3 regions of the Streptomyces sp. NPDC025806 genome follow, and region 1 is predicted to be linked to each of the others. Evidence: riboswitches for the same ligand, from Rfam matches in the RefSeq annotation. Region 1 holds a riboswitch; each other region holds the start of a gene.
What was found. Region 1 has a riboswitch for S-adenosylmethionine ahead of ACZ4E1_RS01590 (aminotransferase class V-fold PLP-dependent enzyme). Riboswitches for the same ligand answer to the same signal wherever they lie in the genome.

Region 1 (7,258 bases):
GCGGAGAGCGCGGCCGCGAAGTGCGAGGAGTTCCAGCCCTCGACGACGAACGAGATGACGCCGACCCGCGGGGCGTCGTCGCCGAACAGCGACAGCACCTTCACCTCGGGCACCGCCGCGAGGCCCTCGCGCACCTTCCGGATCAGGTGCTGCTCGCGGGCGACGAGGGAGTCGAAGCCCGCCTCGGTCAGCGCCTTGCAGGCGGAGGCGATCGAGTAGACGCCGATGACGTTGGGCGAGCCGGCCTCGTGACGGGCGGCGCTCTCGTGCCACTCCACGTCCACGCCGCCGTCCGCGCGCCGGGCGACCTTGCGCGAGGCGCCACCGCCGGCGAGGTACGGCTCGGCCTCGGTCAGCCAGTCGGAGCGGCCCGCGAGCACGCCGGAGCCGAACGGCGCGTACAGCTTGTGCCCGGAGAAGGCGACCCAGTCGACGTCCAGGTCCCGTACGGAGACGGGGTGGTGGGGGGCGAGCTGGGCGGCGTCGAGGACGATGCGGGCACCGTGTGCGTGCGCGGCGGCGGCCAGTTCGCGCACCGGCCACAGCTCACCGGTGACGTTCGAGGCGCCGGTGACGCAGACGAGGGCCGGCCCGTAGGGGTCGCGGTCGGCGAGGGCGCGCTCCAGGGTGGCGACGGCCTCGTCGGGGGTGCGGGGCGCGTTCAGGTAGGTGACGCGGGCGTCGCGCCAGGGCAGCAGCGAGGCGTGGTGCTCGGTCTCGAAGACGAAGACCTGGCAGTCGGCCGGGAGGGCCTGGGCGAGGAGGTTGAGCGAGTCGGTGGTGGAGCGGGTGAAGACGACCTGGTCGTCCTCGCGGCAGTCGAGGAACTCGGCGACGGCCGTGCGGGAGTTCTCGAACAGGTCGGTGGACAGCTGGGAGAGGTACCCGGCGCCGCGGTGCACGCTGCCGTAGTACGGGGCGTACGCGGCGACGTCGTCCCACACGCGCTGGAGGGCGGGGGCGCTGGCCGCGTAGTCGAGGGCGGCGTAGGTGACTTCGCCGCCGGTGACGAGCGGCACGGTGACGTCGCGGCCGAGGACCGGCAGCGGGGCGCCGCAGGCGGGGTCGGCGGACTCGGCGCAGGCGGCGGTGACGGCGGCGGAGGGGGTGTGAGCGGACATGGGTGTCTCCCGGCAGGACAAGGCGAAGGGATGGAGAGATCCCGCACGGCGGATATGACGGTGCTCAAAAGGCCGTCGGCGTACGGGTGTTGACCTCGACGCACGGCGGCACGGAGGCCCGGCCGGGCGGAGGGTGTGGTGGAGAAGGGGCGAGAAGCCCTAACGCATTCGCTTGCTCACGAGACTGCTCCCTCGAACGACCCAGGACCCCAGGATTCGCGAGGGGTCCGCGCTTGCCACGCGCCTTGCTGCGCATGGCCTGGTCTTCACCCGGGGCACCCCGCCACGGACGGAGGGTTGCCGGACAGCGAGCCGGGGCCTAAATCGCTGTCACTCATGACCTTGAAAAGCATCCTGCCACACGTCTCGGAAACGGCAAGGGCGCAGTCCAGATTCTGGACTGCGCCCTCGGTCAGGCAGGTGCCGCGTCACTTCTGGGTGGCGGCCACCCAGCGCTCCAGGGCCGCCTTGGCCGCCCCGCTGTCGATCGAGTGCGCGGCCCGCTCCATGCCGGCCGCGATCTGCTCGGCGAGCGTGCCCTCGCCGGGGCGCACGGCGACGAGCGCCGCCGCCGAGTTGAGCAGCACGGCGTCGCGGACCGGACCGCGCTCGCCGTCGAGCAGGCGCCGCGCCACCTCCGCGTTGTACGCCGGGTCGCCGCCGCGCAGGGCCTCGATGGGGACCGGCTCGATGCCGACGTCGCGCGGGTCGAAGCGCTCCTCGCGCACGGCGCCGTCGCGCACCACCCAGACCCGGGAGGTGCCGGTGACGGTGAGCTCGTCGAGGCCGTCGTCGCCGCGGAAGACGAGCGAGGAGTTGCCGCGCTCGGCGAAGACTCCGGCCACGACGGGCGCCATCCGGGCGTCGGCGACCCCGACGGCCTGGGCGCGGACCCGGGCCGGGTTGGTCAGCGGGCCGAGCAGGTTGAAGACGGTGCGGATGCCGAGCTGGCCGCGGGCGGCGCCGGCGTAGCGCAGCGCGGGGTGGAACTTCACGGCGAAGCAGAAGGTGATGCCCGCCTCCTCGGCGACCTGGGGCACCCGGGAGGGCGGCAGGTCGAGGTTGACGCCGAGCTTCTCCAGGACGTCGGAGGCGCCGGAGGCGGAGGAGGCGGCCCGGTTGCCGTGCTTGACGACCTTGGCGCCCGCGCCGGCCACCACGATGGCGGACATCGTCGAGATGTTGACGGTCTTGGCTCCGTCGCCGCCGGTGCCGACGATGTCGACGGTCTCGCCGGGCACCTCGATCACGTTGGCGTGCTCGTACATGCCGCGGACCAGACCGGAGATCTCTGCGACGGTCTCGCCCTTGGCGCGCAGGGCGACCGCGAAGCCGGCGATCTGCGCGTCGGTGGCCTCGCCCCGCATGATCCGGTCCATCGCCCACGCGGTGTCGTCGGCGCTCAGGTCACGGCCCTCCAGCAGGCCGTTGAGGACGGAGGGCCAGGAACGGCCCGCCGCGGTGTCGCCTCCAGCGGGGGTCAAAGCGCTCATCGCCGCTCCTGGTGATACGCGTAGGACAGGTGAGAAAGGGGCGCTCCCACCTTATCCAGTGCCAGGACGGCGAAGAGCCCCCGTCCAGTGCCTGGACGGGGGCTCCTGCCGTGGCGAACAGCGTCAGAGATCAGTGGTGGCCGTGGCCGCTGGTGATCTCCTTGTACTCCTCGGCGGTGGGCTTGGGGATCTGGTTGTGCTCCCCGTAGTAGCCCTTCGAGAGCTTCGCGCGCAGCTTCTGCAGGCGCGACAGCTTGCGCTCCACACCGTTCTCGTCGACCGTCGGGCCGAGCTCCAGCGGCGCGTACTGCTCGTGCGCCGTGAGGGTGTGCAGGGCGTCCTGGTTCAGCGGCTCGTGGACCTCGATGAACTCACCGTGCGGCAGGCGCTTGATGATGCCGGACTCGCGTCCGTGCAGCACCTTGTCCTTGTCGCGGCGCTGGAGGCCGAGGCAGATCCGCTTGGTGGCGATGAAGACCACGACCGGCATCACGAAGAAGCTGACGCGGACGAACCAGGTGATCGCGTTGATCGACAGGTGGAAGTGCGTGGCCCAGAGGTCGTTGCCACCACCGATCATCAGCACGAAGTACCAGGAGATCCACGCGGCGCCGAACGCGGTGCGCGTCGGGGCGTTGCGCGGGCGGTCCAGGATGTGGTGCTCGCGCTTGTCGCCGGTGACCCAGGACTCGATGAACGGGTAGACGGCGATGGCGACCAGGACCAGCGGGAAGATCACCAGCGGGATGAACACACCCAGGACGAGCGTGTGACCCCAGAGGTTGATCTCCCAGCCCGGCATCGTACGGATCAGGCCTTCGGAGAAGCCCATGTACCAGTCCGGCTGGGCGCCCGTGGAGACCTGGTCCGGACGGTACGGGCCGATGGCCCAGATCGGGTTGATCGTGGCGATCGCGGAGATGACCGCGATGACACCGAAGACCAGGAAGAAGAAGCCACCCGCCTTGGCCATGTAGACCGGCAGCAGCGGCATGCCGACGACGTTCTTCTCGGTCTTGCCGGGGCCCGCGAACTGCGTGTGCTTGTGGTAGAAGACCAGGATCAGGTGCGCCACCATCAGGCCGAGCATGATGCCCGGCAGCAGCAAGATGTGGACCGAGTAGAACCGGGCCACGAAGTCGCCGCCCGGGAACTCTCCGCCGAACAGGAAGAACGAGAGGTACGTGCCGACGATCGGCACGGACAGGACCGCGCCCTCCATGAAGCGGACACCGGTGCCGGAGAGCAGGTCGTCCGGGAGCGAGTAACCGGTGAAGCCGGTGAACATGCCGAGGACGAACAGCAGGAAGCCGAACAGCCAGTTGACCTCACGCGGCTTGCGGAACGCACCCGTGAAGAACACGCGCATCATGTGCACGAACATGCCGGCGAGGAAGATCAGCGCGGCCCAGTGGTGGATCTGCCGGATGAGCAGACCACCGCGCACATCGAAGCTGATGTGCATGGTCGAGTTGAACGCCTCGGACATCAGCTGTCCCTGCAGCGGGATGTAGCTGCCGTTGTACTCCACCTCGTTCATCGACGGGTGGAAGAACAGCGTCAGGTACACACCCGTGAGGATGATGATGATGAAGCTGTACATGCAGATCTCGCCGAGCATGAAGGACCAGTGGTCCGGAAAGATCTTGCGCATGTTGGCCTTGGCCAGGGAGTAGATCCCCAGGCGGCCGTCGGCCCAGTCGGCGACGCGCTCGCCGGCCGGCGCCTTCTCGCGGGAAGGCGCCTCGTTGGTGGTCGTAGTACTCATCCGCGCTCCCAGAAGGCAGGACCGACGGGCTCGTCGAAGTCGCCGAGCGCCGCGAGGTGGCCCTCGTCGTCAATGCCGATGCGCAGCTGCGGCAGGGCGTGACCCGCCGGGCCGAAGATCACCCGCGCGCCGTCGGAGAGGTCGAAGGTGGACTGGTGGCACGGGCACAGCGCGTGGTGCGTCTGCTGCTCGTACAGGGAGATCGGGCAACCGACGTGGGTGCAGATCTTCGAGTACGCCACGATGCCCTCGTGCGACCACTCGAGCTCGCGCTTGTCCTTGATGTTCTCCGGCTGGATCCGGACGAGCATCAGGGCGTCCTTGGCGATGTGCGTCTGGAAGTCGTGGTCGTCCTCCTCCAGGCCCTCGGGCTTGGCGAAGGTGAGCGAGCCGACCGGGATGTCCGAGGGACGCAGCGGCTCGTTCGTGTTCATGTTGACGAGCTTGAGGCCCTTCTTCCACGACGTGGTGCGCAGCTTCTTCTCGGGCAGCGGCCCGAGGTCGCGCAGCAGCACCACACCGGAGAGCGGCACCATGGCCAGCGCGCCGAAGAGCGTGTTGCGGATCAGCTTGCGGCGGCCGAACTGCGACTCGCGCGCACCGTCGGCGAAGTCCTGCAGGACCTTCGCCTTGACCTCGGGCTCGGCCTCGATCGCGTGACGCTCCTGCGCCACCTCGACGTCCGACATCAGCGTGCGGGCCCAGTGGACCGCGCCGGCGCCGATGCAGAACAGGGCCACGCCCAGGGTCGTGCCCAGCGCGAAGTTCAGCGCGCTGATGTGACCGAGCGGGAAGATGTACACGCTCTTGTCGACGTCGAGGGTGACGTACGAGGCGATGAAGCCGATCGTGGCCAGCATCGAGAGCGTGAACAGGAAGGCGACGACGCGCTCGGACCGCTTGGCGGCCCGGTCGTCGATGTCCTGGATCCGGTGCTCGTGCTCGGGCAGACCCGGGTCGGCGAAGGGGTCTTCCTTCACCGCGACCGAGCCGTGGGCCTCGGTGTCCTGCGCGGGCAGGTTCTCTTCTGGAATGTCTTGGCTACTCATGACTTCTTGGCCTTTGCGGTCCGAGCGGCGACCCAGATGGCGACGGCGATCAGGGCGCCGAGACCGAAGATCCACGCGAAGAGGCCCTCGCTGACGGGACCGAGCCCGCCGAGCTTGAGGCCACCGGGGCTCTCGGACTTGTCACCGTTGACCGTGTCGAGGTACGCGATGATGTCCTTCTTGTTCTGCTTGGTCATCGTCGTGTCCGGGAACGACGGCATGTTCTGCGGGCCGGTCTGCATGGCCTCGTAGATGTGCTTCGGGTCGACGCCCTCGAGCGTCGGCGCGAACTTGCCGTGCGTCAGCGCGCCACCCTCACCGGTGAAGTTGTGGCACTGGGCGCAGTTGGTGCGGAACAGTTCGCCACCCTTGGCGATGTCCGCGCCTTCCGGGTTGTAGTCCTTCTTGGCCGGCGCGACCGGACCGGCACCCAGCGAGGCGACGTACGCCGCGAGCTGGTCGATCTCGGCCTGCGTGTAGATGACCTTCTTCTTCGGGACCTGCGCGCCCGGCTGCTGGGCCGGCATACGGCCGGTGCCGACCTGGAAGTCGACGGCGGCGGAGCCGACACCCACGAGGCTCGGGCCGTCGGTGGTGCCCTGACCGCCGGTTCCGTGGCAGCTGGCGCAGCCGACGGCATAGAGCTTCTTGCCCTCGTCGATGGCGAGGGACTGGGCGGTTTCATCGGCCTGCGCCTTGCTCGCGGGCGCGAACGCGGCGTACAGCCCCCCGGTGGCCGCCAGCGCGAGGAGTAGGACGACGACCGCCGCCAGCGGATGGCGTCGTCGTGCGGAGAGCTTTTTCACGGATTACCCCGGTGTCAGGATCTTCTGCGTCGGTGCTGCGGGAATGGTCGGGCTCGGTGCCCGATGGGTGATCTTCCGGACTACTTGATCAGGTAGATCGTGGCGAAGAGGCCGATCCAGACGACGTCCACGAAGTGCCAGTAATAGGACACGACGATGGCCGCGGTCGCCTGCTCGTGAGTGAACCTCCGGGCCGCGTACGTCCTGCCGAGGACGAACAGGAAGGCGATGAGGCCTCCTGTCACGTGCATGCCGTGGAAGCCGGTGGTCAGGTAGAAGACCGAGCCGTACGGGTCGGAGGAGAGCGAGAGCCCGTCCTTCTTGACCAGCTCGGTGTACTCGTACACCTGACCGCCGATGAAGATCGCACCCATGATGAAGGTGACGATGAACCACATCCGGAGCTTCTTCACGTCACCGCGCTCGGCGGCGAAGACGCCGAGCTGACAGGTGAGAGAGGAGAGCACCAGGATCGTGGTGTTCGTCGCGGAGAACGGAAGGTTCAGCGCGGACGCCATTTCCTTCCAGTGCTCCGGTCCCGTCACCGATCGCAGGGTGAAGTACATCGCGAAGAGGGCCGCGAAGAACATCAGCTCGGAACTCAGCCAGATGATGGTTCCGACGCTGGTGAGGTTCGGTCGATTGACCGACGGGTGCGCGTGCCCGGTTTCTACTGTCGTTGCTGTCGCCACGACCGACATTATGTCGGTCGCTTATCTCGCCCTCACCCCGGGGGGTGCCGTTCGGAGTGTCTGACCCTCGTGTCCAGCCCATATGGCCCATCGCGGGCCCGTACGAACCGGTGTTGACGGGGTGTCGGGAGGAGTAGGCTCCGGCGCAACCGAACGACGCCGAAGTCTCGGAGGAACGATGCAGTCGACCGCGACGGTCCTGGTCTACAGCGACGACGCCAACACGCGCGAGCAGGTGCGCCTCGCCACCGGCCGCAGGCCCGCCTCCGATGTCCCCGAGGTCCGGTTCGTCGAGTGCGCGACGCTGCCGGCCGTCCTCAAGGAGCTGG
Region 2 (7,258 bases), on a different contig from region 1:
GACTCCGAGGACAACACCTCGCAGAAGTACTGGGACGCGCTGACCGACGCGTACGAGAAGGACCACCCCGGCGTCCGCGTCGACGTGGAGGTCTACTCCTGGGAAGACGTCGACGCCAAGGTCAAGGCCATGGTCGACGCCGGGGACCCGCCCGACATGGCCCAGGTCGGCGCCTACGCCGACTACGCGGCGGCCGGACAGCTCTACCCCGTCTCCCAACTGCTCTCCGTGCCCGTCCAGGCCGACTTCCTCGGCGAGATGAGCCGGGCCGGCGAGGTCGGCGGCACCCAGTACGGCATGCCGTTCGCCGCCTCCACGCGCCGCCTCTTCTACAACAAGAAGCTCTTCGCGCAGGCCGACATCGAGCCCCCGAAGACCTGGTCCCAGCTGGTCGCCGACGCCCGCGCCCTCAAGGCCAAGGGCGTCACCTACCCCTTCGCGCTGCCGCTCGGCGGCGAGGAGGCCCAGGCCGAGACCCTCATCTGGATGCTCTCCAACGGCGGCGGCTACACCGACAACGTCGGCTCGTACTCCCTCGACACCCCGCAGAACGTCCGCGCCCTGAACTGGCTCAAGGACGACCTCGTCGGCGCCGGACTCACCGGCCCCACCGCCCCCGCGCGCCTCAACCGCACCCCCGCCTTCAAGGCCTTCGCCAACGGCGAGGTCGGCATGCTCTCCGGGCACCCCACCCTCATGAACATGGCCAAGGCCAAGGGCGTCGCCTACGGAGACGTCGCCGTCCCCGGCCCCGACGGCACCCCCAAGAGCCGCATGGGCGTCACCGACTGGATGATGGCCTTCAAGGAAGGCGGCCACGCCAAGGAGGTCGGCGCGTTCCTCGACTTCGTCTACAGCGAGAAGAACGTCCTCGACTTCTCCCGCGAGTACACCGTCGCGCCCGTCACCGTCTCCGCCTCCGACGAGATGCGCGACGCCCCGCAGGACAAGGCCCTCAGCCCCTTCATCGACGAGCTCGCCGGCGCCACGTACTACCCGGCGAACAAGACGTCCTGGCCCGAGATCAGCGCCGAGATCAAGAAGCAGATCGGCGCCACCGTCGGCCCGAACGGCAGCCCCGCGTCCGTCCTCGGCCGGATCCAGAACGAGGCGGCGGCGGCCGAGTCCGCCGAGTAGCGTGGCGGGCATGGACGACATACTCGTACTCGGGGAGCGCGAGAAGGCGCTGCTCGCGTTCGAGGGGCGGAGCTGGCCGTCGCCGGGGGCCAAGGAGCGGGCCATCCGTGAGGAGCTCGACCTCGCCCCCGTGCGCTATTACCAGCTCCTCAACGCCCTCGCCGACGACGAGCGGGCGCTGGCGTACGCCCCCGTGACCGTGAACCGGCTGCGCCGGGTCCGGGAATCGCGGCGCGCGGAGCGGTAGCCGGGAGCCGGGCGCGGCGGCCGGAAATCGCCGGGGTGCGGTACTCGGGCGTACGGCTCTAAGGTCGCCCCTATGGACGCCCCACGGACTGCCGCCGGCCGTGAAGGTCTGGCCGCGCTTCTCGCCCGCCCCGAGCGGAGCGTGATCGCCCTCGACTTCGACGGAACCCTCGCCCCGATCGTCCCCGACCCCGAGCAGGCCCGCGCCCACCCCGACGCCGTCCCCGCGCTCGCCGCCCTCGCGCCCCGCGTCGCCTCCGTCGCCGTCATCACCGGACGCCCCGCCGGCGTCGCCGTCCGCCACGGAGGCTTCGCCGGAGTGCCCGGGCTCGAACACCTCGTCGTCCTCGGCCACTACGGCGCCGAGCGCTGGGACGCCGTCACCGGCACCGTGCACGCGCCCGCGCCGCACCCCGGAGTCGCCGGAGTCCGCTCCGAACTGCCCGGGGTGCTCGAATCGGCCGGCCTGTGGCACGACACGTACGTCGAGGAGAAGGGCCGCGCCGTCGCCGTCCACACGCGCCGCGCCCCCGACCCCCAGGCCGCCTTCGACACCCTCCGCGCCCCGCTCGCCGCCCTCGCCGCCCGCCACGGCCTCGTCGTCGAACCCGGCCGCCTCGTCCTCGAACTCCGCCCGCCGGGTGTCGACAAGGGTGTGGCCCTGACCGAGTACGTTCGCGAGACGGGCGCCGAATCGGTCCTCTACGCCGGCGACGACCTCGGCGACCTCCCCGCGTACGCCGCCGTGGAAAAACTCCGCGCGAACGGCACCCCGGGCCTCCTGGTCTGCAGCGCCAGCGAAGAGGTCCCCGACCTGGCCACCCGAGCCGACCTGACCGTCCCGGGCCCCGCCGGAGTGGCCACCTTCCTGAACTCCCTGGCCAGGGAACTGGGCGCCGCCTAGAAGGCGGTCCCCTGGGGTGCACGGAGTGTGCCTTTCAGGGGCGCGGGGAACTGCGCGAGAAGCCCCACCGGCCGGCGCCTGGCGACGAATCGTCTGCCCCTACGGCGGGGCGTCGTCGCGGCACAGCCAGCTGCCCCCTGGGGTGCACGGAGTGTGCCTTCAGGGGCGCGGGGAACTGCGCGAGAAGCCCCACCGGCCGACACCTGGCGACGATCGCCGGCCCCTACGGCGGGAATCCGCGCCGCGCTCACCCGGCGCGCAGGGCATCCAATTGGTCGAGGAACCATTGCGCGGGCGGCAACGAAGAACCCGCTGCCGCCAAGCGCTCGGCCCGTTCCGAGCGCTCCGCGTCCGGCATGTCCAGCGCCGCCCCGAGCGCGGCAGCGGTCCCGCTCACATCGAACGGGTTCACCCCGATCGCAGCGTCCCCGAGCTCCTCGTACGCCCCCGCCTCCCGCGAGAGCACCAGCGCACACCCGCCCTCGGCGACGAGCGGGATCTCCTTCGCGACGAGGTTCATGCCGTCGCGGATGGGGTTGACCAGGGCGACGTCGGCCATGCGGTACGCCGCCAGCGAGCGCGCGAAGTCGTCCTTCACGTGGAGCACGACCGGCGTCCAACCCTCCGTACCGAAACGGGAGTTGATCGACGCCGCGACCCAGGAGGCCTCCGCCGTGTACTCCTGGTACACCTCCAGGTCCTGCCGCGACGGATACGCGAACGCGAGATGCACGACCCGCTCGCGCCACTCCGGCCGCGTCTCCAGGAGCAGCTCGAAGGCCCGCAGCCCGCGCACGATGTTCTTGGACAGCTCCGTGCGGTCCACCCGCACCACGACCTTGCGCCCCGCGCCCACCTGCTCCCGCAGCGCCGCGAGCCGCTCCTCGACGTCCTCCCGGTGCGCCCGCTCCCGCAGGAACTCCGCGTCGGCCCCGAGCCCGTGCACCCCGATCTCCGTACCGCCGGGCCCGCCCACGATCCGCGTACAGCACTCCGTGAACGCGTCCGCCCAGCGCCGGGTCAGAAAGCCCAGCCGGTCCGCGCCGAGCATCCCGCGCAGGAGCTGCTCCGCGATGTCGTCCGGCAGCATCCGGAACCAGTCGACGGGCGCCCACGGCGTGTGCGAGAAGTGCCCGATGCGCAGGTCGCCGCGGAGTTCGCGGAGCATGCCCGGCACCAGGGCCAGGTGATAGTCCTGGACCACGACGGTCGCACCCGGCGCCGCCCCGTCCGCGAGGGCCCGGGCGAACGCCCGGTTGTACTCCTCGTACGCCGCCCACTGCCGCCGGAACTCCGGCCCGAACGACGGCTCCAGCGGGGTCTGGTACAGCATGTGGTGCACGAACCACAGCACCGAGTTCGCGATCCCGTTGTACGCCGCCGCGTGCACCTCCGGATCGATGTCCAGCATCCGCACACCCGGCTCGGTGATCCCGCGCCGCACCGCCTCCCGGTCCCCGTCGCCGAGCGCCGCGCACACCCACAGCTTGTCGTCGACGGAGCTGAGCGCGGACACGAGCCCGCCCCCGCCCCGCTTGGCCGTGACCGCGCCGTCGTCCCCGACGACGTACGAGACCGGGCCCCGGTTGGACGCGACAAGAACCTCAGCAGCACCAGGAGTGGAAGCCATACGGGCACGCTAGCCCGCCCCGGAAACCCTCAAACGTAACGACGCTCACGCCACCCGACGTTCAGGCCACCCGGCGCTCGCGGTACTCGTCGATCTCCGCCATCGGAGGCCGCTCCTCCGTGTCCACGTCGTGCGTACGCGGCTCGAAGCCCTTGTCGCCGCGCTCGAACTGGGTCAGCACCGGCCGCACCAGATGCCCGCGCGCGAGCCGCAGCTGCGCCGTGCGGTAGATCGCCGCCGCCATCCGGCCGAGCGCCTGCCCGTCCTGGTGCCGGTGCTTCCTGACCCCCACGTCGACCTGCGCGAGCGCGTCCAGGCCCACCGTGTGCAGCGCGTCCACGAGCAGCCCCAGCTCGACCCCGTACCCGACCGGGAACGGCAGCTGTTCGAGCAGCGATCTGCGGGCCGCGTACTCGCCGCCGAGCGGCTGCACGAAACCGGCCAGCCGCGGCCAGTGCAGATTGAGCAGCGGCCGCGCCACCAGCTCGGTCACCCGGCCGCCCTGTCCCGCGGTCCTGCCGGAGGCGGGCTCATCGAACTCGGTACCGAGCGGCCGGTCGTACATCGCCTTCACGAACTGCACGTCCGGGTCGGTGAGCAGCGGCCCGACGATTCCGGACACGAAGTCCGCGGAGAACTCCTTGAGGTCCGCGTCGACGAAGCAGACGATGTCGCCGGAGGTCACGAGGAGCGAGCGCCACAGCACCTCGCCCTTGCCGGGCCGGGCCGGGATCCGCGGCAGGATCGCGTCCCGGTGCACGACCCGCGCGCCGGCCGCCGCCGCGACCTCGGAGGTCCGGTCCGTGGACCCGGAGTCCACCACCACCAGCTCGTCGACCAGCGGCACCGCCTCCGTCATCAGCTCACGCCGGATCACGGACACGATCTGGCCGACCGTCGCCTCCTCGTCGAGCGCGGGCAGCACGACACTCACGGTCTGCCCCGACGCGCGCTTCGCGGCGATCAGCTGGTGCGGCGGCCGGTCCGCCACGGACCAGGAGCGCTCGCCCAGCCAGCGCTCTACCTCTTCCAGCACGGTCGGCTGCTCCTCACTCCGCGTGGTGGTGCGGGACGATTTGTGATCCATCTCGCGGTTCGGACGACTATCTCAAGCGCCCGAGCCGTCGGTTACAGTCTTGAACAAGGCCGGGGACCACCGCATGCCGGGGTCACCGTGAGCCGCGCTCAACAATCGAATACCGCTCATCCAGAGGGGCAGAGGGATACGGCCCGTTGAAGCCCCGGCAACCCTCCAGCCGGTCTCGTAGGACACCGCAACTGTCCATCGCGAGGCTCCCGGCTAGGGAAGGTGCCAAATCCGTCTCACGGCGAGATGCGTCGTGAGGAAGATGAGGAGAAAGGGCCTCGCCTCTCATGGCTGTACAGACTGTCGCCACCGGAACCACCCCCTCCGCGAACGCCGGGAAGACCGTGGACCTCGGTCCCGCCTCGGGCCTCTCCTGCCGCGAGTGCGGTGCGAAGTTCGAGCTCGGCCCGATCTTCGCCTGCGTCGAGTGTTTCGGGCCTCTGGAAGTCGCGTACGACCTTCCCGTCGGCGACCCCGAGGCGCTCCGCAAGCAGATCGAGGCCGGCCCCGCGAACATCTGGCGCTACGCCCCGCTGCTGCCCGTCCCGGCCGACGTCGCCGAGAAGCCCAATCTGAACCCGGGCTGGACCCACCTGGTCAAGGCCGACAACCTGGCCCGTGAACTCGGCGTCGAGCAGGGAAAGCTGTTCGTCAAGGACGACTCCGGCAACCCGACGCACTCCTTCAAGGACCGCGTCGTCGCCCAGGCCATCGAGGCCGCCCGCGCCTTCGGCTTCACCACCCTCTCCTGCTCCTCCACGGGCAACCTGGCGGGCGCCGTCGGCGCCGCCGCCGCCCGCGCCGGCTTCCGCTCCTGCGTGTTCATCCCGCACGACCTGGAGCAGGGCAAGGTCGTCATGGCCGGTGTCTACGGCGGTGACCTCGTCGCCATCGAGGGCAACTACGACGACGTGAACCGCTTCTGCTCCGAGCTCATCGGCGACCCGCTGGGCGAGGGCTGGGGCTTCGTCAACGTGAACCTGCGCCCGTACTACGGCGAGGGCTCCAAGACGCTCGCCTACGAGATCTGCGAGCAGCTCGGCTGGCAGCTCCCGGACCAGCTGGTCATCCCGATCGCGTCCGGTTCGCAGTTCACGAAGATCGACAAGGGTCTGCAGGAGCTCATCAAGCTCGGCCTCGTCGAGGACAAGCCGTACAAGCTCTTCGGTGCCCAGGCCGAGGGCTGCTCGCCGGTCTCCGTTGCCTACAAGGGCGGCCACGACGTCGTCCGCCCGCAGAAGCCGAACACGATCGCGAAGTCGCTCGCCATCGGCAACCCGGCCGACGGGCCGTACGTTCTCGACATCGCGCGCCGCACCGGTGGCGCCGTGGAGGACGTGAACGACGAGCAGGTCGTCGACGCGATCAAGCTGCTCGCGCGGACCGAGGGCATCTTCGCGGAGACCGCCGGCGGTGTGACGCTCGGTGTCACCAAGAAGCTCATCGAGGCGGGCCTCATCGACCCGTCGCTGACGACTGTCGTGCTGAACACGGGTGACGGTCTGAAGACGCTGGACGCCGTCGCGGAGAGCTCTCAGGCCACGGCGACGATCCGGCCGAGTCTCGACGCGTTCCGGTCCGCCGGTCTCGCCGAGTAGTTCCCCGCCCCACTCCTTTTGCCGAAGAACAGCCGAGGTGAACCCATGAGTGTCAACGTCCGGATCCCCACCATTCTCCGTACCTACACGGGCGGGCAGGCCGAGGTGCCGGCCGAGGGCGCGACCCTCGCCGACGTCATCGCCGACCTGGAGAAGAACCACACGGGGATCGCCGCCCGGGTGCTCGACGACCAGGGCAAGCTGCGCCGTTTCGTGAACGTGTACGTGAACGACGACGACGTCCGTTTCGAGCAGGGGCTGGAGACCGTGACGCCGGACGGCGCCGGCGTCTCGATCATTCCCGCGGTCGCCGGCGGCTGATCGCCTCGACCGTCCGGGATTTCCCTGACTTACCCAGAGTTACCAGAATTGCCCCCTCCGCGAGAGAAGCGGAGGGGGCAATTCTGCAGGGTTGAGCGGGGTACAGTTGGGGAAGCTGCTCCGCTCCCGTCCGTGGTGCATGACGGACGCATATGAGTTCTTGAGCGAATCCCGACGAGAAGCAGCCAAAGTGCCCCGCCCATTCGGGCCTTTTACGGCATTTATTCGACCCGACTTGCCCTGGGATCCGGTGAGTTGGCCCGGTTTCCCCGATCGTGCGTGCTCAGAATTCTCGTCCGATTGACCTGTTGCAGAGGGCAGTTGGGCAGATACAT
Region 3 (7,258 bases), on a different contig from region 1:
GCGCGGTGGGGTCCAGGCCCCAGGACTCCAGGGTGAGGAAGATCCCCGAGGCGCCGTTCCGCTCCGAGACGGCGAGCATCTCCTCCTTGGTGATCCCCGCGAACGTGCCGCCGGTCGCCCAGACCAGCTTCATCACCACATACGGGACGAAGGCCGATGTCCCCGCCCAGGCGGCGAGTTGGACGGGCCTCGGCGCGGCGACGGGCGCCGGCACGGCAGCGCCGCCGGACGGCGGGCGGTCGGACCGGGCCGTGGCCGCCAGCACGACCGCCCCCACCGCCGCCAGGGCCTTGTTCGCGGCGGAGACCTCGCTGTCCACCCCCTGACCGAACATCAGCGTGATCACATCCATCAGCAGGCTGAACGCGGTGATCACCGCCAGCCCGCAGGTCACCCAGAGCAGTACCCGCAGCGCCGGCCGCAGCCCGTACCGGACCACCGCCCCGCTGACCGCCGCGGCGAGCGCACCCACCGCCACAACTGCCCACCCCAGCCCGGGCGCCGCGGAGGCACCCCCGTGGTAGCTCAGAGAGGTGCCGCTCAGCGTGCAGGCGAGGCCGAAGCCGGCGTACAGCGTCGCCCACACCGTCGTCGTCCGGGCCACCCAGAGCGGCCATCTCTGCCACCAGGCGCTCCGGAGCGCCTCCGTCGTCGGTTCACCACTGGTCATGTACGGACCGTCGCAGTCACCGCTCCGGGCAGCGTCTGCCGGCGGAACGATCTCCCTCCCCCCGCCGGGTGAGTGACCGCTGAGGCCTGGGTATGACCTGCGTGCGCCGAGGCAGGTCCGCCGACGCCGGCCTGGGCGCGCCTGTCCGTGCTACATCCAGTGGATCCAGTCGCCGTGCGGGTGCGTGAACGCGACGGGTGCGCCGTCGACGGTGAGCACGAAAGGCGAGGTCTCGAACCGGGGCGGCTCGACGTCGGCGACCACGCCGGGCGCCTCGTTCGCGATCCACACGACGCCGAGCTCGCGGGTCAGCTCCGCGAAGTCGGCGCGGACCCGCGGTGGCACGTAGGCCAGCACCGCCGAGTGGAACACGACGACCCGGGCGTCCCGAGGGGCCTGCCGGACGAGACCCGGCAGTGCTGCGAACAGGTCTCCCTCGTGGACGGGCAAGGGGCGGCGCCGCGCGGTCTCCAGGGCGGACACGAGCCGTTCACGGCGGGCCGTCTGCCCCGGCCACACCAGGCACTCCAGCCAGGACCGGTCCTCGGGATCCGACGGATCGAGCGGGTTGAGGTCGATCCCGGCCGCCCATGCCACCTCGGGCATCCGCAGTTCCGGGTGCGGGCCCTCCGCCCGGCACCGCAGGGTCGGCGCCTGGGGGTCGCCGCCGGTCAGGTGTGTGTGGCCGTAGTCGTAGGAGTACCGGTCGGCGTGCAGGCACAGTCCGGCGCTCGCCCCTACCTCGATCAGGGCGAGGGGCCCGTCGAGCGTGGCCAGGGCGGGCAGGAGGGTCGCGCAGCGGCCCGGTTCGTTGGTCTGGGTGCGCCGGGTCAGCATCGTCGCCCGCAGTCGCCCGCCCTGTGCGCTGGCCAACTCCCGCAGTGTGTCCGCGTCGGGGGCCGCGCGCAGCAGGTGACGGGCCGCGGCAAACAGCAGGTTCGGCTGGCGTTTGTCGGCGGGGAGGGTGCTCAGGAAACCCAGCACCTCCGGGTCGGACGCCACCGCGAGGGCCAGCGTCTCGTAGGCGGGGGATCGTCCCGCCGCCTCGTTCTCGGCGAAGCGGCGGTAGTTCTCCGCCGTCGTCACCCGGTCGTCCAGCCCTGTCATCGCCATGGCGCGATCATAGGGGCGGGCCCGTCCCGTACAGGGTCGGCGACGGCGCCCCGACCGGGCTCGCCCGCCGGATCCGTGGTGGCCGTCGGCAGGTGGCCTCCGGAGTCTTGCTATGGTCTTCGCGAATCATCCAGAGGGGTGGAGGGACCGGCCCTACGAAGCCCCGGCAACTCCCCGTTCGACTCGGTGCTCCATCTGCGCGCCGTGCCGTCGGGATCAGTGCCAACTCCGGCTCGCGCCAACGTGGCGCGGGAAAAGATGAGGAGACACGGTGCTCTCTGTGCTGACCTTCGCCCCGGCTCTTTCCGCCCCGGGCCTTCCGCATACCCGTCTCGCGATCACCGCGGCACATCGGCCGACCTCTTCGGTCCTTCCTCGCTGATCACCCCCTCCCTCGCCCGAGCGAGGTCTCCGCGACCGGATTCTCGGTCGCGGCCCGAGACTGGAGTAGCTCTTTTCATGGACATATCCGATATTTCCAGCGGTGTCGGCGTGCTCGACAAGACCGCGGTGATCCTGGATGCGCTGGCGTCGGGGCCCGCCACGCTCGCGGGGCTGGTCGCCTCGACGGGCCTGTCCCGGCCCACCGCCCACCGGCTCGCCACGGCCCTCGAACGCCACCGGCTGGTCGGCCGGGACCTTCAGGGCCGCTTCGTCCTCGGCCCCTGGCTCGCCGAACTCTCGGCCGCGTCGGGCGAGGACCTCCTGCTGACCTCTGCGGGCCCGGTCCTCACCGCCCTGCGCGACAGGACCGGCGAGAGCGCTCAGCTCTACCGTCGGCAGGGGGACGTGCGTGTCTGCGTCGCCGCCGCAGAACGGACCGCGGGTCTGCGCGACACCGTGCCCGTCGGTTCCGCGTTCCCCATGAAGGTCGGCTCCGCCGCCCAGGTCCTGCTGGCCTGGGAGGAACCCGAGCGCTACCACCACGGCCTGCAAGGGGCTCACTTCACGGCCAGGACGCTCAGCGGGGTACGGCGCCGGGGGTGGGCCCAGTCGATCGGCGAACGTGAACCCGGCATGGCCTCCGTCTCGGCTCCGGTGCGCGACCCGGGCCGCCGTGTCGTGGCCGCCGTCACGGTCACCGGCCCGCTCCAACGCCTCACCCGCCACCCCGGCGCCCGGCTCGCGGAGGCCGCCGTCCACGCGGCGGACCGCCTCACCGAGGCCCTCCACCGACCCTGACGACGACTGCGGCCGGGTCAGCCCGTGGGGCTGGTCCAGTCGGCGGGGACATGGGCGATCCGTACGCGCTGCGGGTGGTCGCCGACCGGAACGGAGGTCACCTTCCGCCCCGTGGCGAAGTCGATGGCGGTCACCTGATCGGCGCCGCTCTCGGAGATGACGCAGGCGCGGCCGTCACCGCTGACGGTGGCCCAGTAGGGCTTGGACGCGGGGACGAGCGGGCCTTCCTGGAGGGTTCCCCGGTCGACGACGGTCGCGTAGTCGTCCATGGTGCCCGCGATGCACAGTTTGCTGCCGTCGGGATTCATGGACATGCCGTGGTGGCGCGAGTCGTTGACGAAGGTGGTGCGGTCGTCACTGGTGGCCGGGTTCTCGGGCAGGGTCTTGACCCGGGTGATCTTGTCGGTGGCGACGTCGTACTCCAGGAAGCCGTTGAAGTAGGAGACCTGGAAGTACAGCTTGGAGAAGTCGGGGCTGAAGACCGCGGGGCGGACCGCGTTGGACAGGTCCTTGCGGCCGAAGGCGTCCAGGCGGGCGCGCATGTCGATCGTCCGGACGACCTCGAAGGTGTTCGCGTCGACGACGGTGATGCGGCGGTCGCCCTTCGTCCAGTCCATGAGCGGGTCGTCGAGGGCGGTCTCCACGTTGCCGATGGACATGTTCCAGATGTACCGGCCGCCCTCGGTCCACACGTTCTCGTGCGGCTTGTCGCCGGCGGCGAACGTGCCCAGCCGACGACCGGTTTCGATGTCCAGGACGTACACGACCTTGCCGAGCGAGGCGGAGACCGCGACTTTGGTGCCGTCCGGGGACACCGCCATGTGATCGGAGCGGTAACCCGCGACCGCGAACCGCCAGTTCACCTTGCCGGTGGTCAGGTCGATGGAGACGACGTCGCCGAAGCTGGGCCGTGAGGCGACCAGGGAGCGGCCGTCGGGGGTGGAGTACAGGTCGTCGACGAGCTGGTCGTGCCCCTCGCCCGCGGTGGCCCGGATCCCGAGGTAGACGGCCAGGTTGACGGGGTTGAGGTAGATGGCGGCCAGTCGCTCGGACTTGTCGGGGACGACATTGACCCGGCCGATCCTGGTGAAGTCGCCGCGGGGGTTGATGACGTCGGCGGTGCCGTCCCAGTTGTTCCCGACGAACATCACCTCGCGCAGGGCGGGCGCGGCCTCGGCCGAGCTCACCGAGAGGGGCACGACGACACCGGCGGCCAGAACGGCGGCGCCGGCGATGTTCCGCAGACGGCGCCGCCCCGAGCGGGTTCTCCCGCGTGCGGGGGCTGTCGGGGCATGGGTACGCGCAGCGTGCATGCTTGCTCTCTCCCAAAGGTGGAATTCCGCGGAGGGGCAGGAGCACCGAGTCGTTCCGGTCCGCTGCCGGGCGGTGACGAAGGCGCTGGGCATGACCGGCCGGGGTTCCGGTCAGCCTCGTGAGCCGTGCGCGGAACCCTCCGCAAGTCTGAACATCGGCATGTTCGGACTCCGGTTACTGGATGGTAGGGAGGGGTGGGGTACACCGCAAGGCCGGTGCGGGAGGATTCTCGGGATCACCTGATGGAGGCACCGTGGCAGGCAGGATTCCACCGGCGGCAGGCCGGTACGGAGGCAGGGACGCGTCCGAGCGCCAGGCCGAGCGGCGCCGTCGTTTCATGGACGCGGGTCTGGAGTTGTTCGGCGCGGTCCACGGCTACCGGGGCACCCGGATCGCCGATCTGTGCAAGGCGGCCGGCCTGTCGAGCCGTCAGTTCTATGAAGAGTTCCGCACGTTGGAAGACCTGCTCGCGGAACTGCACCTGTACGTCAACGCCGTGGCCGAACAGGCCGTGCTCGACGTCCTGCCCGCGATCGAGGACAAGCCGGTGCGCGAGCGGCTCGAACTGATGCTCCGCGCCTACGTCGAGGGCGCCGCCTCCGATCCGCGCCACGCCCGGATCGCCTACGTCGAGATCGTCGGTGTCAGCCCCCGCCTGGACCGCCAGCGCCTGCACCGCCGTGCGGTCTGGATCGACCTGCTGGGCCGGCTGGTCGACGACGCCCTGGAGCGGGGCGAGATTCCGCCGGACGACTACCGCATCGCCGGCCCGGCCTACATCGGAGCGGTGAACGGCCTCATGCACGACTGGGTCGTCGGCTGGGTCGACGCGACGGTCGAGCAGATCGCCGACGAGCTCATCAAGATGGCCGTGGGCCGTTATCAGATCGGATCGTGACGGCGCCCGGTCCTCGTTCGGCAGATCTGCACTCATGCTCCGCAAGGTCGATACGGACCCGCCGTGACGGACCTCGGCGCGCACGCGGGTCGCCTCCTATCTCTCGATTGTCCCTTTCGTGAACGCGCTGGGCCGCGCGGTTGCCCCGTTCCGCCGCCGACGATGTGGAGAAGTCGGCCCGGATCCGTGTTCGGGTCCACGCGAGTGTGCCGCCCGGACGTCGAACAGCCCGGGCCGGAGCGGCTGTTCGTTAGCTCTTCCGCGGGCCGCGTGGTTTGATCCACGGCACCGCTCCCCCCGGAGCGCCGGCGCCCACGGACGGACGTCGTCGTTCCTGCGGTCGAGGCCCGCAGTCCCCAGCGGGGCCACCCCCCTCTTGTGGATCATCCATGCGAAAGGGAAGTACCGAAATGAACTCCGCTCACCAGCTTCAGACCGTCGAGCTCACCGACGCCGACCTCGACACCGTCTCCGGCGGCGTGGCCCCGCACGCCTCCGTCGTGGCCGGCCCCCAGGCCGTCAGCGACGCGTCGCTCCTGGCGCAGGCCGGAGCCGTTCAGGACCAGGTCCTCGGTGCGGTCGGCCAGTACCGCGACTTCGGCGTCAGCGTCTCCCTCTGACCGCCTGCCTGAGCAAGGACAAGGCGTCGACAAGGAGTCAGGCCTGAGACGCGGCTCCCTGCTGTACCGGCGCGCTGTCCCGTGGGGGCATCTCCGAACGGGGATGCCCCCCTCGGCATCGGCCCCGCCGACCGGTCCGGCTAAGCCTTGACGGAGGCGGCGGATCTGGCGGCCCGCTCGATCTTCGCGCGGTGGGCGGCCCGGGCCTCCTCGTCGATCCGCCTCTCGTGTTCGGCGCGCAGCCCGGTCCGGCCGTCGACGCTCTCGCGCAGGATGTCGGCGTGCCCGGCGTGCCGGACGGTCTCGCTCAGGACGTGGAGGACGACGGCGAACAGGTTCGTGTTGGGCGCGGGCTCCGACCACCACGGCACATGGCCGTGGGCGTCCAGGGAAAGCTCGTCGATCGTCGCGTCCGAGTGTTCCCAGGTGCGCCGGTAGAACCCGATGATCTGTTCCCGGGTCTCGTCCTCGGCCGCCCACTGGTCGCTCCCGTCGGAGTCCTGCCACCGGCCCAGCGGTTCCGGGGAGGGGCGGTCGAAGACCTCGCCGAGGTAGCGAGCCTCGACGGTCGCCACGTGTTTGACCAGGCCGAGGAGGTTGGTCCCGGTCGCTGTGAGAGGTCGGCGGACGTCGTACTCGGACAAGCCGTCGAGTTTCCACAGCAGCGCCTCGCGGTCCCGCCGCAGTCTGCCGTGCAGGTGGTCCTTCGCGAACGCGTCGATCATGCGGTGTGCGCCTTCCGTGAGGTGTGCGTGGTTTCAAGATCCCGTACGGGCTTCGGGGACGCGGGCCGGTGCCAGGTGAGGATCCAGCCGCCGGCCAGTGCTGCCGCGCCGCCCGCCAGGGCCATCGCCCCGCCTGTTCCGACCCCCGCGGCCACCACCCCGAAGCACGCCGGTCCGACGCCCTGCAGCGTCATGCCTCCGGAACCGAGCAGACCGAAGGCCTGACCCTGACCCTCCGGCGGCAAGGCGTCCAGGAACGGCCGTTGCAGCCCGAGACCGTAGGCGAATCCGGAGCCGCAGAGCAGCAGCAGACACGACGAGGCGCCGACTCCGGGCTCGGTGGCGAAACCGAGCAACGGCAGTCCCATCAGGGCGGTCAGCGGCACGACGACGCGCTCACGGGTGGACGGCCGCAGCAGTCGACCCACGAGCACGTCGCCGACGAGCATGCCGACCGGCAGGCAGGCCATCAGCACGGCGTACCAGCCGGCCGCGAAGCCGCGTCCTCCCGCGTAGGCGACGATCAGGCCTTCCGCGCCCGCCACGAACGCGGGCGGCAGCCACTGGGCCAGCATCAGTCGCCGGACCGCGGGCCCGCGCAGCAGCAGTCCGGCACCGTACAGACTGGTCCGGACCGCCCCGCCGTCGCCGCGGGGCGTGCCGCCGGACCGTCCCGCTTCCGGTCGAGGGAGTCGCAGGCGGACGGCGAGCGCGCAGGCGAGGTAGAGGGCGGCGC

Region 2: it holds a riboswitch for S-adenosylmethionine, as region 1 does, so the genes downstream of both, thrC (threonine synthase) here and ACZ4E1_RS01590 (aminotransferase class V-fold PLP-dependent enzyme) in region 1, are expected to answer to the same signal.
Region 3: it holds a riboswitch for S-adenosylmethionine, as region 1 does, so the genes downstream of both, ACZ4E1_RS05610 (IclR family transcriptional regulator) here and ACZ4E1_RS01590 (aminotransferase class V-fold PLP-dependent enzyme) in region 1, are expected to answer to the same signal.

Annotation. Positions count from the first base shown of each region.
Region 1 is NZ_JBVHMU010000001.1:345,544-352,801, reverse strand. Features, by position in the region: gene ACZ4E1_RS01590 (aminotransferase class V-fold PLP-dependent enzyme) at 1-1,121, opposite strand, end outside; SAM riboswitch class IV at 1,346-1,463, opposite strand; gene trpD (anthranilate phosphoribosyltransferase) at 1,550-2,614, opposite strand; gene qcrB (cytochrome bc1 complex cytochrome b subunit) at 2,745-4,382, opposite strand; gene qcrA (cytochrome bc1 complex Rieske iron-sulfur subunit) at 4,379-5,431, opposite strand; gene qcrC (cytochrome bc1 complex diheme cytochrome c subunit) at 5,428-6,237, opposite strand; gene ctaE (aa3-type cytochrome oxidase subunit III) at 6,318-6,938, opposite strand; gene ACZ4E1_RS01560 (hypothetical protein) at 7,108-7,258, shown strand, end outside.
Region 2 is NZ_JBVHMU010000006.1:139,441-146,698, forward strand. Features, by position in the region: gene ACZ4E1_RS16105 (ABC transporter substrate-binding protein) at 1-1,137, shown strand, start outside; gene ACZ4E1_RS16110 (DUF3263 domain-containing protein) at 1,148-1,384, shown strand; gene otsB (trehalose-phosphatase) at 1,457-2,287, shown strand; gene ACZ4E1_RS16120 (alpha,alpha-trehalose-phosphate synthase (UDP-forming)) at 2,535-3,917, opposite strand; gene ACZ4E1_RS16125 (glucosyl-3-phosphoglycerate synthase) at 3,979-4,953, opposite strand; SAM riboswitch class I at 5,118-5,273, shown strand; gene thrC (threonine synthase) at 5,292-6,602, shown strand; gene ACZ4E1_RS16135 (MoaD/ThiS family protein) at 6,648-6,923, shown strand.
Region 3 is NZ_JBVHMU010000002.1:430,621-437,878, reverse strand. Features, by position in the region: gene ACZ4E1_RS05620 (hypothetical protein) at 1-670, opposite strand, end outside; gene ACZ4E1_RS05615 (DUF2332 domain-containing protein) at 821-1,783, opposite strand; SAM riboswitch class I at 1,907-2,048, shown strand; gene ACZ4E1_RS05610 (IclR family transcriptional regulator) at 2,243-2,965, shown strand; gene ACZ4E1_RS05605 (YncE family protein) at 2,983-4,278, opposite strand; gene ACZ4E1_RS05600 (TetR/AcrR family transcriptional regulator) at 4,533-5,177, shown strand; gene ACZ4E1_RS05595 (class IIb bacteriocin, lactobin A/cerein 7B family) at 5,588-5,797, shown strand; gene ACZ4E1_RS05590 (DinB family protein) at 5,938-6,522, opposite strand; gene ACZ4E1_RS05585 (MFS transporter) at 6,519-7,258, opposite strand, start outside.